DNA from 3 places in the Halotolerantifilum yawarlongkerapense genome. Region 3 is predicted to be linked to each of the others. Evidence: riboswitches for the same ligand, from Rfam matches in the RefSeq annotation. Region 3 holds a riboswitch; each other region holds the start of a gene.

Region 1 (4,409 bases), 600 kb from region 3:
CTTCCACGCGCATGGGCTCTCAGCTCCTTTCAAGCCCATTATACCACGTCCTAACTGATCTGGCTCATCGGCAGAATCAGCGGGGTCCCCGTCAGGGGGTGGTCGATGACCTGGAAGTGGCTACCGTAGACACCCGCCAGCGTCCCGGCCTCCATGACCTCCTGAGGAGTCCCCTCCCTCACCACGCGTCCCTCTGCCAGGAGCACCATACGGTCGGCATACTGGGCCGCTAGGTTCAGATCGTGGAGGACGCAGATCACTGTGATCCCTTCCGCCAGGCACAGGCTTTTGACCGTATCAAGCACCTGCACCTGGTGGTGGATATCCAGGTTGGAGATGGGTTCGTCGAGCAGCATGATCTTGGCCCGCTGGGCGATGGCCCGAGCGATGATCACGCGCTGGCGCTCACCACCGCTCACATCGCACAGGCGCGCCTTTCTCAGGTGCCAGGTGTTCGTCGTCTCCATGGCCTCTCGTACGATACGCTCCTCCTCGGGACCCGACCGGACGAAGCGACCGAGATAGGGGGTCCGACCCATGAGGACGATCTCACTGCAGGTGAAGTCGTGCTGCGTATCCGCCTGCTGGGGGACCGAGGCGATGCGCTGGGCCAGTTCCTTTTGGCGGAGTTTCGCGAGGTCGTCGCCGCCGATGCGCACCCGACCGGAGGAAGGGGTCAGATGACGGAGCAAATTCTTCAGGAGCGTCGTCTTCCCCGACCCGTTGGGGCCCACGATCGCGTAGAAGCCCCCCTCTTCAAAATCCAGGGAGAGGGTCTTCAAGATCGGCTCCTCTCGATAACCGAAGGTCAGTCGATCGACATGAATGGCAATGGACATGAACTCACCTCTTTCTCAATAGCAGGAAGATAAAGTAGGGGGCGCCGAAGAGCGCCGTGATGGCACCGACCGGTATCTCGGCCGGCGGGATGATGGAACGGGCGATGGTGTCCGTGAGGATCAAAAACAAGGCGCCGCCCAGGGCCGAGGCCGGGAGCAGGTAGCGGTGGTCCGATCCGATCAGAATCCTGAGGGTGTGCGGGACGATGAGTCCCACGAAACCGATGATCCCGCTCATGGATACCGCTCCGGCCACCATGAGGGAAGTGATTCCCAGCAGGATGCGGCGGACCGTCTCCACCTCGATCCCCAGGCTCTTGGCCTCGTTGTCCCCCGTGAGCATCACGTTGAGGTCGCGGGAGAACAGACAGGTGGCTCCTGTACCGACGAGGATAAGCGGGGTGAGTAGCGTCACCTTCCGCCAGTTCGCCGCGGATACGCTACCCATGGTCCACAGGTACACCTTCTCGATGGCCTCGCGGTTGAGGATCATCATCAGGGAGATCATGGCCGACAGAAAGAAACTGATGGCGATTCCCGCAAGAAGTAGTGTCCCTACACTCCGGCGCTTGTCCACCCCGGCGATCTGGTAGACGATAAAAATCGTCAGCAGTGCCCCTGTGAAAGCGAAGAAGGTGATCGTGGAGAGCCCGGCCACCGTGCGCTCGCCAAAAGTGATGATGGCCAAGGTGGCCCCCAGCGCGGCCCCAGAGGAGACCCCCAGGACGTAGGGTTCGGCCATGGGATTCTTAAACAGCCCCTGGTAGGTGGTCCCGCTGATGGCCAGCCCCATCCCCACGAGTCCGGCGAGCAGGACCCTGGGCAGACGAATCGACCAGAGGATCTTCACATGCATGGGCTCGGTGCTCGAACCGGTGAACAGAATACCTAGGGCGTCGATGAAGCTGATACGGGCGGCCCCGAAGGTCGTGGCCAGGACCACGAAAAAGAGGAGGGCCAGGGCCAACCCGATGACGGCCCTGGTCCCCCGGGCCACTATTCGAAGGCCCCGGGGTGGATCAGGCGGGCCATGGACTCGAGTCCCTCGGCGAGACGGGGGCCTTGGCGATCGAGCGTGTTGTTATCGATAGGGAGTACGCGGTTGTTTTCTACGGCGGAGAGCTCTTTATAACCTTCGGTTTGAGAGAAGGTCTCGACGACATCACCAAAGGCCGAGATGAAAACGACCTCGGGATCCTTTTCCATGAGGGTCTCCAGAGAGTACTTCCAGCCCGTGGCATCGGCTGCCACGTTTTCTCCACCGGCCATAGCGATCATATCGGAGATAAAGGTGTCCCCTGTGGCCGTGTAGTCACCGTACTCACCGAAGCCCACCACGTAGTAGACGGGTGGTTTCTCCAGCCCGGAGACGCGCTCTGTCACTTCGGCGACGGTTGCCTGCATACCCGCGATCAATTCGTCGGCCTTATCGCTCGCGTCGAGCACAGTCCCCACCTTCTCGATGGTCTCGTAGGCGCCCTCGAAAGAACTCGGTCCGTAGAGGACGACCACGGTGAAACCCAGGTCCTCCAGATTGTGTAGCACCTCTTCTTTGAAATGAGTGGAGGCGATGATCAGATCGGGGTCGAGGGCCGTGATGGTCTCGAGGCTGGGGTCGGACAAGAGGCCGACAGAGTCGATCTCGGAGACTTCCGCCGGGTAGTCACAGTAGTCCGTGCGGCCCACCAGAAGGTCCGCCCGGTCCAGGGCAAAAATCGTCTCGGTGATGCTCGGGGCCACGCTGACCACGCGCTCCGGCTTCTCCTCGATGGTCACGGCGCGACCGTTGGAATCGGTGATCACCATGGGATAGCGAGATCCGGAGGTCTCCTCTGCCCCCTCATCTTCTATCGATTCTTGCGCTGCAGGAGCCTCGGGCTCAACGGTATCGGCCGGTGTGGCCTCGGTGGTGCATCCGGCGAGCAGGCCCGCCAGAACCAGTGTCATCATGAACAACCAGATCAGTTTACGCATGTCAATCTCTCCTTCGTTTTCTAAAAGTTTTCGTCACATGAAAAAAAGACCCCACAAAGTCGGAGTCTTAGATTAACAAGCAAAGATTACTTGTGCACGGTTTTTCCCTCCGAAATCGTGTCGATCTAGGGGAGCTGGTCTCCTGGCTCGCGCGTCATCCTAATCCCGGCCTTCCCAAAGCGATGGCTTCAGTGGTCTCTCGGGGGTCGTCTGCGCTTACAGTAGCGGGGGCTGCACCGGCATTGCACCGGTTTCCCAATGAAGTCCTCTCGGACACTCACCCTAGCGTATGATGCTTTTTATTGTGTGGCCTCGGGCCCATTATACGTTACATCCCGGGGAAAAGGCAAGCCCTTTCACACCCGGCGGTAGAGTAGCAGATCGAAGCCCCTCTCCATCAGGCCGGCGACGAGCACCGCCACGAGCGCCCAAGCGAAGACACCCGCTGTATTCAGGTAAATCTTCTCGAGGTGCATGGCCGCACCGATTCCCGATCGAGGCTGGCTGAGGACCTCGGCGGCGATAATCACCTTGAGTCCAAGGCCCGCACCGGTACGGATCGCAGCGCGAATGGCACCGCCGATGGCCGGTAAATAAAGAGCCCGCCACCGTTTTTTCCGGTCCAGCCCGAAGGACCGGACCATCTCGATCAGACGGATATCGATACCGTCGAAACCGGCGAGCAGCGTTTCGTAGAGCGTGGGAAAGAGAATCAAGAAGCCCACAAAGAGCGGGGCACGTGAGGACTGCAACCAGATCAGGGCCAACAGGATCACCGCAATGGTGGGAACGCTCCTTATGGTGAGGAGCAGTGGTCTTAAGAAGAGTCGAACCCCCCGCCTTGCATAGGCAGCGGCTGCGCCGGTCAAGGCCAGACCAAAGGAAAGAACCAGGGCGATCAGGCTCCTAAGGAGCGTGGCCCCCACGTGTCCATAGAGCTTGGGACTGGGGATCATCTGCCCGAGGACCACCAGCGTTTCCACCGGAGAGGGGAGCAAAATCGGCTGACCCACCAAAGTAGCGGCAAGCTGCCAGAGGAGGATAAACCCTAGCGAAGCGAGAAAGAGCGGCAGTCGATCACTGGAAAAGGCCTTCATCGGGTAGACTCCCCCCGATACTGGCGGGATTGAAATCGTAGAGCACTTGGTAGTAAGCCATCAGGGCTTCTTGGACCTCAGTGGCCTCTCGATGCTCGAGGTTGTTTCGCGGCATACTGGCGGCCACCAGCGGACCCTGCATGCCGGTCTCGAGCGCTTCCATCAGCGCACCCGTCTCCTCGGGATTTTCGTTCGCATAGGTCACACTCTCCGCCAGGGTCGCCTGCATGCCCTCGAGGATCTCGGGGTAATTGTCCGCGATCTCATCCTTAACGAGCAAACCCGCCTGGGGATAGGACGTCTCGAGGCCAGTGACCTCGCGCCAGGCTTCCTGAAGGTCCATGGCAATCTGGGTGTCGGGGGCCTTTCCCATCACCGCGGTGAGCATGGGCTCTGGCATCATGGAGTAGTTCACCTGTCCAGAGATGAAGAGTGGTGCCAGCTCTGTGGCACCGGTCACGTAATTGAGGGTCACGTCGGTTTCGGGATCGAGCCCCTT
Region 2 (4,409 bases), 1.5 Mb from region 3:
CAGTAGGACCCTTGCGGAGCAGAGATAGGGCTGTTTCCAAAAAGGTATCGGATATCTCAATGAGCCGGGCGTACTCGAAATCTGCGGTCGTATGGATCACTCGGTAGATGATTGGGCGCAGTGCCTCCGCTACCTCCAAATCCATCGCTTGTGCCTCGCGATGGATAATCTGTAGACTTTTCGCTTCAATGCCAACCGGACTCTTTTCATACATGGGGATTACCTAGTCCGCGTACGCAGGGTAGATGGTGTTGAAAAGGTGTTCCGCACCTTCGATCTGGCGAAAGGTCGGTGATGAAATCAATTTTTCGTCAACGATCAGCACCCGGTCTTCACGAACCGCCCTGATCGCATCGAAGCCAGGTCTGGATTGGATCCCTTCGATCGTCACACCCTTGTTCATGACCCCTTCTTGTGCAATGTACACATCGATCCTATCGGCTTTCTCTAAAATGCGCTCGACTCCATAGTCTGCGACGCTCGAGGAGGACGCTTCCTCGAGATCCACCTCGGCCACATTCTCAACACCGATGATCTCCAGGGTCTGGTAGGCCATGGACCCGCGCGCTGCGGTTCTATAGTCTTTCTCCCTTGATTCGAAGAAGACCCCTAGCCGTTCATTTTCTGGAATCGCGGCAGCACGGTCCTTCAGTTCCTGTAGTCTCTCCGCATAGATCTTTAAAGCCTGCTCGGCTTCGTCTGTCTGGTCCACGATCCTGGCGAGCCGCAGGACATAGTCATCGAAGTCATCCCCGTGAAAGTCAAGGGCTACCACGCGGATACCAAAGTCCTCCAAGGGCTCGAAAGTGTCGACAAATCGCTTGGCCATGGCGCTTCTCACGAGAACAACATCGGGCTTAGCCGCGATGAAAACCTCCGGGTCATCTTTGTAACTGAAGCTCGGCTTCTCAAGGGCCTCAGCAGGATAGGCTTCGCTGGTACCCACACCGATCAGCTGATCCTGTGCATCGATGGCGAATAAAATTTCAGTCATGGCGGAGTAGGTGCTGATCACACGCTCTGCCGGCTCGTCAAAGGTATGGGTCACGCCTAGATCATCCACGAAGGTAAAGGGTTCGAAAGCCTCCTCCTGAATTTGTTCCTCTCCTAGAGAGACCGATTCACTGGAATCTGGCTTGGGTTCTTCAACCACTTGCGATAGAGAGTCTGCTGTATCACATCCCACCAAGGTCAAGAGGAGCAGCAGGAGCATAAGCACTGATATGTTTTTGATTTTCATAGGATTCCTTCTTTCTTTTTTCAATATGTTGTTCGTATCGAATGCCACGGGCTTGTACGCTCGCCCTTACTCTAAAAACACGTCGGATCATAGCGTCGGTCATGACCTCGTCTGCCGGACCAGATTGATGCAGGCTACCCTCGTGTAAAACGGTCAGGTCATCGCAAAACTGATGGGCCAGCTGGAGATCATGGAGTACCATGAGGATGGTTTTCCCTTCCTCGCGTGTTTTCTGTTTCAGGGCCTGTAGAAATTTGAGTTGGTAGTAGATATCGGCGTTTGAGAGCCCTTCGTCGATCAGAATCAGTTCGCTTTCTTGGGCCAGTGTCTTGGCATAGAAGACACGTTGTTTTTGGCCACCGCTAAGTTCCGTCATCGGGCGATCTTTTAGCTCCAACAAGTCGCTCTCATAAAGCACCGACTCGATCTTCCGCGGGTCAATCCCGCCGTGGGCGAACTGTCCCAGGGCCACGACCTCTGCCACGGAAAGATCGAACTGATGATGCTGCTGTTGCCTCATGTAGGCAACGTGGCGCGCCAGTAGCTTCCGGGAGAAAGTGTCCGTACGGCGTCCGTCGATCCGGATGGTGCCTTCGTGGGGTATCAACCGTACGATGGCATTGAGGATCGAGGTTTTGCCGCACCCGTTACTGCCCAGAAGCCCGTGGAGTCCACCACGTGCCAGTGAAAAGTTCACATCTTTTAGAATTTCCTGTTGGCCAAAGGAGATGCCTAGGCCATTGATTTCAAGTATCGATTTCATGTGATCGAACGCCTCCCTTGATAGAGGTACAAAAAGAAGGGTCCTCCGATCAACGTGGTGAGAATCCCCACGGGCACGGCGTGGGGGAGGTAGGCCCGGACCACCGTGTCTGCCGATAACAAGAAGAGTGCGCCCAAAAGGACTATGATCGGTAGGCATCTACGGTTCGAACTCCCAACCAGCATGCGCCCGATGTGGGGTGTGATGAGACCCACGAAGCCGATGATTCCGCTAAGCGACACGGAAAGTGCTATGAGCACGGAAGTCGCGATCACCAGTACCTTGTAATAGCGATCGTATTCGAGCCCAACGATCAATGCCTCTTCTCTCCCCATCATCATGACATCCAGTTCTTTCCGCCATCGGTAGAATCCACCCGTAGCCAGGAGTACCACCGTCAGGAAGACAAGAGCACTCGCGAGCGAAGCGCCACCTAGGGATCCCATGAGGAAGGCAATAATTCCCGCCACCTGCTCGTCGGCCAGGTACTTGATAAAAGTGATACCAGAGGATAGAATCGTGCTCACGATGACCCCGGCGAGTACCACGTTGGTCGCATGAAAGGCACCGCGATGGGAGGCCACCCGGAGCACCACGAGGAGTGTAAGCAGTGCGCTGAGTACCGCCGTGATCTGATGCGAAATGTGCAGACCATACCGCATATTCAGATAGATAGCCACGGAGGCACCAAAGGCTGCACCTGATGACATCCCGAGTGTCGACCCACTGGCCAGCGGATTGTTCAATAGGATCTGCATCGTATGTCCGCTCAATGAGAGTGCGATACCGACCGCGATGGCCAGCAGAATCCGGGGCAACCTGATCTTGACAAGAATCACCCGTTCGATGGGATCTTGAAAGCTCTGGGCATGCGCGTGACCACTGTAGAGTGCGATGATGATCATGATCAATAACAAAAAAACCAGGACCACCAACGCAAGAATTTTCCTTTGTTTCAAAGGTTTTCCTCCTCGTTGATGCTCCTGTAGCATGAAAAAACGCCCATCTGGGAGATGGACGTGGTTGATTCAAAAAGCGATTGCCTTTTTCACAACGTCGATCTTTCTCATGGCCCAGGAGAAAATCTTTGCTGCAAATCTGGCAGGTCTACCGGCTCGACGTCATCCTCTAGGACCCTTCCCACTCGAATGCTCGAGCAGTGGTTCGTTTCCCTTCGTCAGTCATACGGTTGCTGGGACAGCTCGGGCTTTGTACCCGATTCCCTATTAAGTCTTTCGACACCAAGTTTGCTATGAACTTCACAAACAGTATAGCAGAGGGAAACATTCTCCACAAGTCCTTTCGCCAAATGAGCGTGGATCGGATCCTGAAGAGCCCGGATTCAGGCCTCTAAGCGATCGAAGGTGTTCTCGAAAATTTCAAGATCTTTTTCATGGAAGAGGACGAACCGGATCTCGCGCAACATCTCGAGATATGGCAGTCCATCGAGTACAGCCTTAAGCGCCACCTCTGCTGCCTCTCGGATCGGGTAACCGAAGATCCCCGTGGAAATCGCTGGAAAGGCCACGGACTGGACATCGTGGGTATCGCAAAGCTTGAGCGCCGCGCGGTAACAGGTGGCCAGCAGTTCATCAGACGGTTCATCCCGACCGTATACAGGCCCCAGGCAGTGGATCACATACTCATTGGGCAATTTATAGGCCATGGTGATGACCGCTTCACCGGGTTCAATCGGCGCATAGGGCCGACAGGCTTCCTCTAGTTCCGGACCAGCGGCTTCATGGATGGCCCCGGCCACACCTCCACCGGGTTTCAGCGCGGCATTTGCGGCATTGACCACCGCCATCACATCTGGTTGGTCGGCTATATCGCCCACCACCAGTTTAACCGTGATCCCTCCGATCGTACGCTCTAACATGATTAGCCCTCCTTAGGTTTTCCTATTTGTGTGCTTAGCACCATCTATCGAACACGCTCGGAGCAGTACAGATTGCTGTACCATCCTTGCGGGAGTTGCTTCATGGCTCTTTCGTGCGGGTTAGAAAAATGATTCCCCTGCAAATAGTCGTTCCCCTGGTCGCTTTTATCCTCTGAGATCAGCCGAAGGTTGGATGGTGCGTCGAGAAGAGGGCTTGAAGACCTCCTGGTGGTGTACTGATGATCGGGCTCTTTTCCATGATACCCTTCAAATGGTTTCTCTCACAAAATATCTCTTCAGTTTCCAATATCGAAAAGTACGCGCCAGTCACCCGTCTCATCTCTCTTCCAAGTAGTGGAGTAGCTCCCCTTCTCGATGATCTTTTCCCCTGAAGGGATCTCGTAGCTACGTTCATAGGTCCCACTGGTGTGACCGAGGGTCCCGTCAACGGAAACCTGTGCCTCCAGCGGCTCCCAAATCAGTTGAAATCCCGGCTTATCGAAAAAACGCCTCATCGCAGCTCGGAT
Region 3 (4,409 bases):
CATTGTAGATGGTGGCGAAGGTCTTGAGGCCAAGATCAACACCGACGGCTTTCGAAGCGTCAATACTCTGGATCTCCAAGGGCTTTACCAACTCGATCGTCTCTTCGAGAGCAAGGGAAACATAATACTTAGAACCCTTCAGGGTGATCGTCGCTTTTAAGATCCTTGCATGACCCCCTCTGACTTTCTTGAGTATCCCCTTATTTCTTGCTGTCTTTACTTTTGCCATGGACACCTTCCCAAGTTTCGGTATCTTGATGTGAGAAGAACCAATGATTTCGATGTTGTTATTCGTCATCTTGGTTGTATAGGCCTTCTTAGCGCTACGTTTTGATTTGAACTTCGGATATCGGTTTTGACGAGTGAAGAAGCGAACGTACGCATCTTCGACATGTTCACAAGCCGCTTCTAAAGCAAATTTGTCGACCTCTTTCAAGAAACCATAGTCCTCAGAGGACTTCAGTGGCACCATGGTCTCCTTCTTGTATCTACCAACCGAAAGTTTCTTTCCATTCTCCTTATAATAGGTTTTCCTCGCATCGAGATACTTATTGTAGATTAACCTGGCACATCCAATGTTCTTGTTGATGAGAATCACCTGTTCCTCAGTAGGATAAACACGAAGAACAAGGCCATAGTGTTTCAACTGAAGACCCTGCTTAGCCAATACCTCGTTTTTTTCTTTGACCGTCATTCGTTTACCCATGAGTACTCCTTCTCCTTTTGAGACTGGCGTATCTTCGGATTTGATTTTCATCAGTAGATGTGCATAATTCCATCTGTGAGCTGCAGCAAACTGCATTCATTTCATTCTTGGCGAATCTAAAGTATTGTCACTCATCATGTCTTTGGGGTATGAAAACCCAAAGCTGCGACTCGAATGTATATCGTTACCACTTCAAAGTTCTTCTGTCAATGAAATCACCTTTCTATTATTGTAACATATGTTCTGTTCCTTCGACAGGAAATATTGAGCACATTGCGCGAAAAAAACGCCCTAACTCACGACTGAAGTCACGAGTGTGCGGGCGCTAAATTATCAAGAGAGTCAGCAGCTTTAAGCTCTTTGACTCTTTGGTGTAGTAGTTTTGCACCACGAGAACCATATTGAGATTGTGCTTTTCGATAATCAGTACAAGCTTTCTGTAGTTTGTTGTTTTTGTAGCATAGTTGCAAGTCAACACCCCCAAAAACATTTACCTATTAGGTAATGCTTTATAACTCAATTATAATCGATATGCTAGTGTGAGTCAAAATATATTGTGTATCTTGCTGATCTAAAATTTCATCAACCACAGAAAATCGCAAAAGACTCTGTTTCGCAAAACGATCTTGAGCGAGTAAGCTATTAATCTTCAGATTGTGCAGGACAGTAAGAGTTCAAAGGTTCATGGTTAGAATGGGACTTTCTTTACGAGTGACATCACTTTCTGATACAATGAACATGCATAATAGGTAGTGGTTGTGTTTACGAACACATGAAAAGGGAAGCGGGTGCAAGTCCCGCGCGGTCCCGCCGCCGTAAGCGCGAGAAAAATTCCCTCCGATAGCACCACTGGGTAGTCATCTACCCGGGAAGGTCAGGGGAGTTTTGCATGTCTCGCCGAGCCGGAAGACCTGCCCTACCAATCGAACACCGACGCCTTCACGGGGATGGAGGGGTGTTTTTTGGGCTGGCGGACTTCTCAAGATTCCGCCTTAAAGCTTCAGAAAATACGAAACCTCCCCGCTAAAAAGTTGGCGCCGGGAGGCATTTTTTTGCACAAAATAGGAGGAGGAAACCCGGGTGGGTAGAAGAGAAGATGAAATCTGCTATCCCTTTATGGCAGAAGAAGGGATGTTTTGCGACTACGAGATCCTGACGGACGGGCTATCCAGCCAGTTGGGCCTCTGTCATGCCCACGCGGGCGAGGTCAAGGACGGGCGGCTAGGGGAAGACCTCCTCTGGCTGGTGGAGATGGCCCTACACCTGAACGGTTCGGTTCGGGGAAAGCTGGCGGTGGAAGAGGCGGATCTTGATCGTTTGCACGGTATGTACGATTGTTATCGTAGCCTCGTGCCAAAGGCTTTTACCCTGCCGGTGGGAACGGTCCTGTCTTGTGAACTGCACCTAGCCCGGCACCGGGCCAAGGAAGTGGTGCGGATGCTCCACAGGATCGAGGGTGCGCCGGCAATTATAATCCGGTTTTCAGGACTACTGGCCAATCTCCTCTATGCCATGAGTTGTTATGTGGAGAGTCAGGCGGAAGCAGACCTGCCGGTTTTCACTTCGAAGAGTTATCAGATGAGCGGAAAGGAATGAAAGTAATGAATAAAAAGATCATGACCATCGTACTGGTGGTGGCCCTAGCGGCGGCACTGTTACTGGGGTACAACACCTTTCTAGCCCCCAAGGCGGTAGAAGGGGACAAGGCCGTTACGATCACCGTCACCCACGCGGATGAGGGAATCGATGAGACATTTGAGTACCAGACGGACCAGGATTTTCTCCTGGCCCTCATGCAAGACCACCAGGAAGAGCTGGGTGCTACTTTTGAGGAGTTTGATTTCGGCATCATGGTCGCGGGACTCATGGGCTACGAGGCGAACGAGGGCGCCCAGGAGTACTGGCACCTGATCGTCAACGGACAGGACGCGGTGACGGGTCCTGGGGAAGTGCCGCTCACCGATGGCGACGTTTACGACTTCGAACTCAGGACCTGGTAAGATGCGTGCCAGGGAACTGGTGCTGCTGGGCTTATTCAGCGCGGCGCTGACGGCGGGGAAGCTGGCGCTTAGCCTGATTCCCAACGTGGAGATTGTCACGCTTCTTTTCATCTTGTTCACGGTGACGCTAGGGGTGAAGAAGACCCTTCTGATTTCCTTTGTTTTTGTGACCACGGAGATCTTGATCTACGGGTTTTCCACCTGGGTCCTGATCTATTACCTGGTCTGGCCTCTGCTCATCTTTCTCACGGCGGGACCGGGTAGGCTGGTGAAGAGCGAGTACGGCTACGCCATCATAGCGGGGCTGTTCGGTCTTTCATTCGGTCTCTTCTTTGCCCTGGGCGAGTCCCTCTTCTACGGAGTAGCCTACGGTTTCACCTACTGGCTGAGGGGACTACCCCTGGATTTATTGCACGGTGTATCGAATTTCATCCTGACCCTGGTCCTATGGAAACCGCTGAAAAAATTCCTCGCCGATCAGGTGGACCGCTACCTAGCGGTGGAATAATGAGATCACGACGCTCTCGCATCGGGGGCGTCTTTTCTTGTCCGCTAGTAGGAAGGCCCTTCCATTTTCCCCTGTACCGCTTTTCTCCTGACTATGATAAAATCATGGGGTGGAGGAGGAACACACCTATGAAGGAAACCATCAGAGAAATAATCGATCTCACCTGGCCGATCATGGTCGGGATGCTACTGCAGATGTTCCTCGGAACCGTGGATCTAAAATTCGTCTCGCGTCTGGGTACGGAGGCCGCTGCGGCGGTGAGCCTGGGCACCTCTACCATCGGGGTGATTTTTGTTTTCACGGCGCTGATCGCCACGAGCCTCGTGGCCTTGGTGTCCCAGGCCGCGGGGAGAAAGGACCACGGGGGTGTGATCTTGGCGGCCGGCGGCGGCCTGCTTCTTTCCGGTGTGGTGGGTCTTGCCCTCACCCTGGTTCTGCCCCCACTGGCAGGACCGATCGTCAGCCTGCTCTTTAATCCGAACCCGGCCGTTCACCGGCTCACGGTGTCCTACCTGCAGGTGGTCTTTGCCTCGAGTCTTTTCGTCTTTCTATCGGCCGCGGGCAGGAGCATTCTACAGGGGAAGAAGGATACGCTCACCCCGCTTAAAATTTTGATCTTCTCGAATCTCGTGAACATCGTCCTCGATCCCTTTTTTATCTTCACGCTGAACATGGGCATCCGCGGGGCGGCCGTGGCCACGATGATCGGTCATCTGATCGCTGCGGCCCTTTTCCTCAGAGTGCTCTTTCACGAGGTCTTCGGTGGTAAGCATATCTTTATCGACGCGGTTTTTGTAAAAGGCTACAGGCGCTTTCAGTCGCTGATTCACATCGGGGGCTACGCCAGCCTCCAGCAGGTGACCCGACCGATCACGGGCCTTCTGATGTTCCGGATCGTCTATGCCGTGGGCGGTAACAGCGGCACGGCTGCCTTCGGCATCGGAGGCCAGCTTTTCGGCTATACCTTTGTCTTTCTCACGGGTCTGAGCCTGGCGGTATCGATTCTGGTGGGCCATGCCATCGGATCGCTCAGGATCCAGCGCATCGAGTATCTGATCAACGTCAGCATGCTCCTTGCGATCACCAATGTGGTGGTCTTCGGATTTTTCTATCTGCTCATTCCCGAACAGCTCCTCGGCTGGTTTTTGCAAGATCCCCAGGTGATCACCAAGGGGGTGAGCTACCTCAAGATCGT

What was found. Region 3 has a riboswitch for cobalamin ahead of ACULM0_RS10995 (hypothetical protein). Riboswitches for the same ligand answer to the same signal wherever they lie in the genome.
Region 1: it holds a riboswitch for cobalamin, as region 3 does, so the genes downstream of both, ACULM0_RS07905 (ABC transporter substrate-binding protein) here and ACULM0_RS10995 (hypothetical protein) in region 3, are expected to answer to the same signal.
Region 2: it holds a riboswitch for cobalamin, as region 3 does, so the genes downstream of both, ACULM0_RS02970 (FecCD family ABC transporter permease) here and ACULM0_RS10995 (hypothetical protein) in region 3, are expected to answer to the same signal.

What each region holds. Positions count from the first base shown of each region.
Region 1 covers NZ_CP199719.1:1,620,810-1,625,218, forward strand. Annotated here, with positions in the region: gene ACULM0_RS07890 (hypothetical protein) at 1-13, opposite strand, end outside; gene ACULM0_RS07895 (heme ABC transporter ATP-binding protein) at 51-839, opposite strand; gene ACULM0_RS07900 (FecCD family ABC transporter permease) at 844-1,836, opposite strand; gene ACULM0_RS07905 (ABC transporter substrate-binding protein) at 1,836-2,813, opposite strand; cobalamin riboswitch at 2,929-3,109, opposite strand; gene ACULM0_RS07910 (ABC transporter permease) at 3,170-3,910, opposite strand; gene ACULM0_RS07915 (ABC transporter substrate-binding protein) at 3,891-4,409, opposite strand, start outside.
Region 2 covers NZ_CP199719.1:601,525-605,933, forward strand. Annotated here, with positions in the region: gene ACULM0_RS02955 (precorrin-8X methylmutase) at 1-214, opposite strand, end outside; gene ACULM0_RS02960 (ABC transporter substrate-binding protein) at 224-1,240, opposite strand; gene ACULM0_RS02965 (ABC transporter ATP-binding protein) at 1,176-2,003, opposite strand; gene ACULM0_RS02970 (FecCD family ABC transporter permease) at 2,000-2,962, opposite strand; cobalamin riboswitch at 3,087-3,264, opposite strand; gene ACULM0_RS02975 (macro domain-containing protein) at 3,346-3,882, opposite strand; gene ACULM0_RS02980 (DUF4440 domain-containing protein) at 4,179-4,409, opposite strand, start outside.
Region 3 covers NZ_CP199719.1:2,218,202-2,222,610, forward strand. Annotated here, with positions in the region: gene ACULM0_RS10990 (RNA-guided endonuclease TnpB family protein) at 1-706, opposite strand, end outside; cobalamin riboswitch at 1,442-1,639, shown strand; gene ACULM0_RS10995 (hypothetical protein) at 1,787-2,302, shown strand; gene ACULM0_RS11000 (DUF4430 domain-containing protein) at 2,308-2,706, shown strand; gene ACULM0_RS11005 (hypothetical protein) at 2,708-3,214, shown strand; gene ACULM0_RS11010 (MATE family efflux transporter) at 3,343-4,409, shown strand, end outside.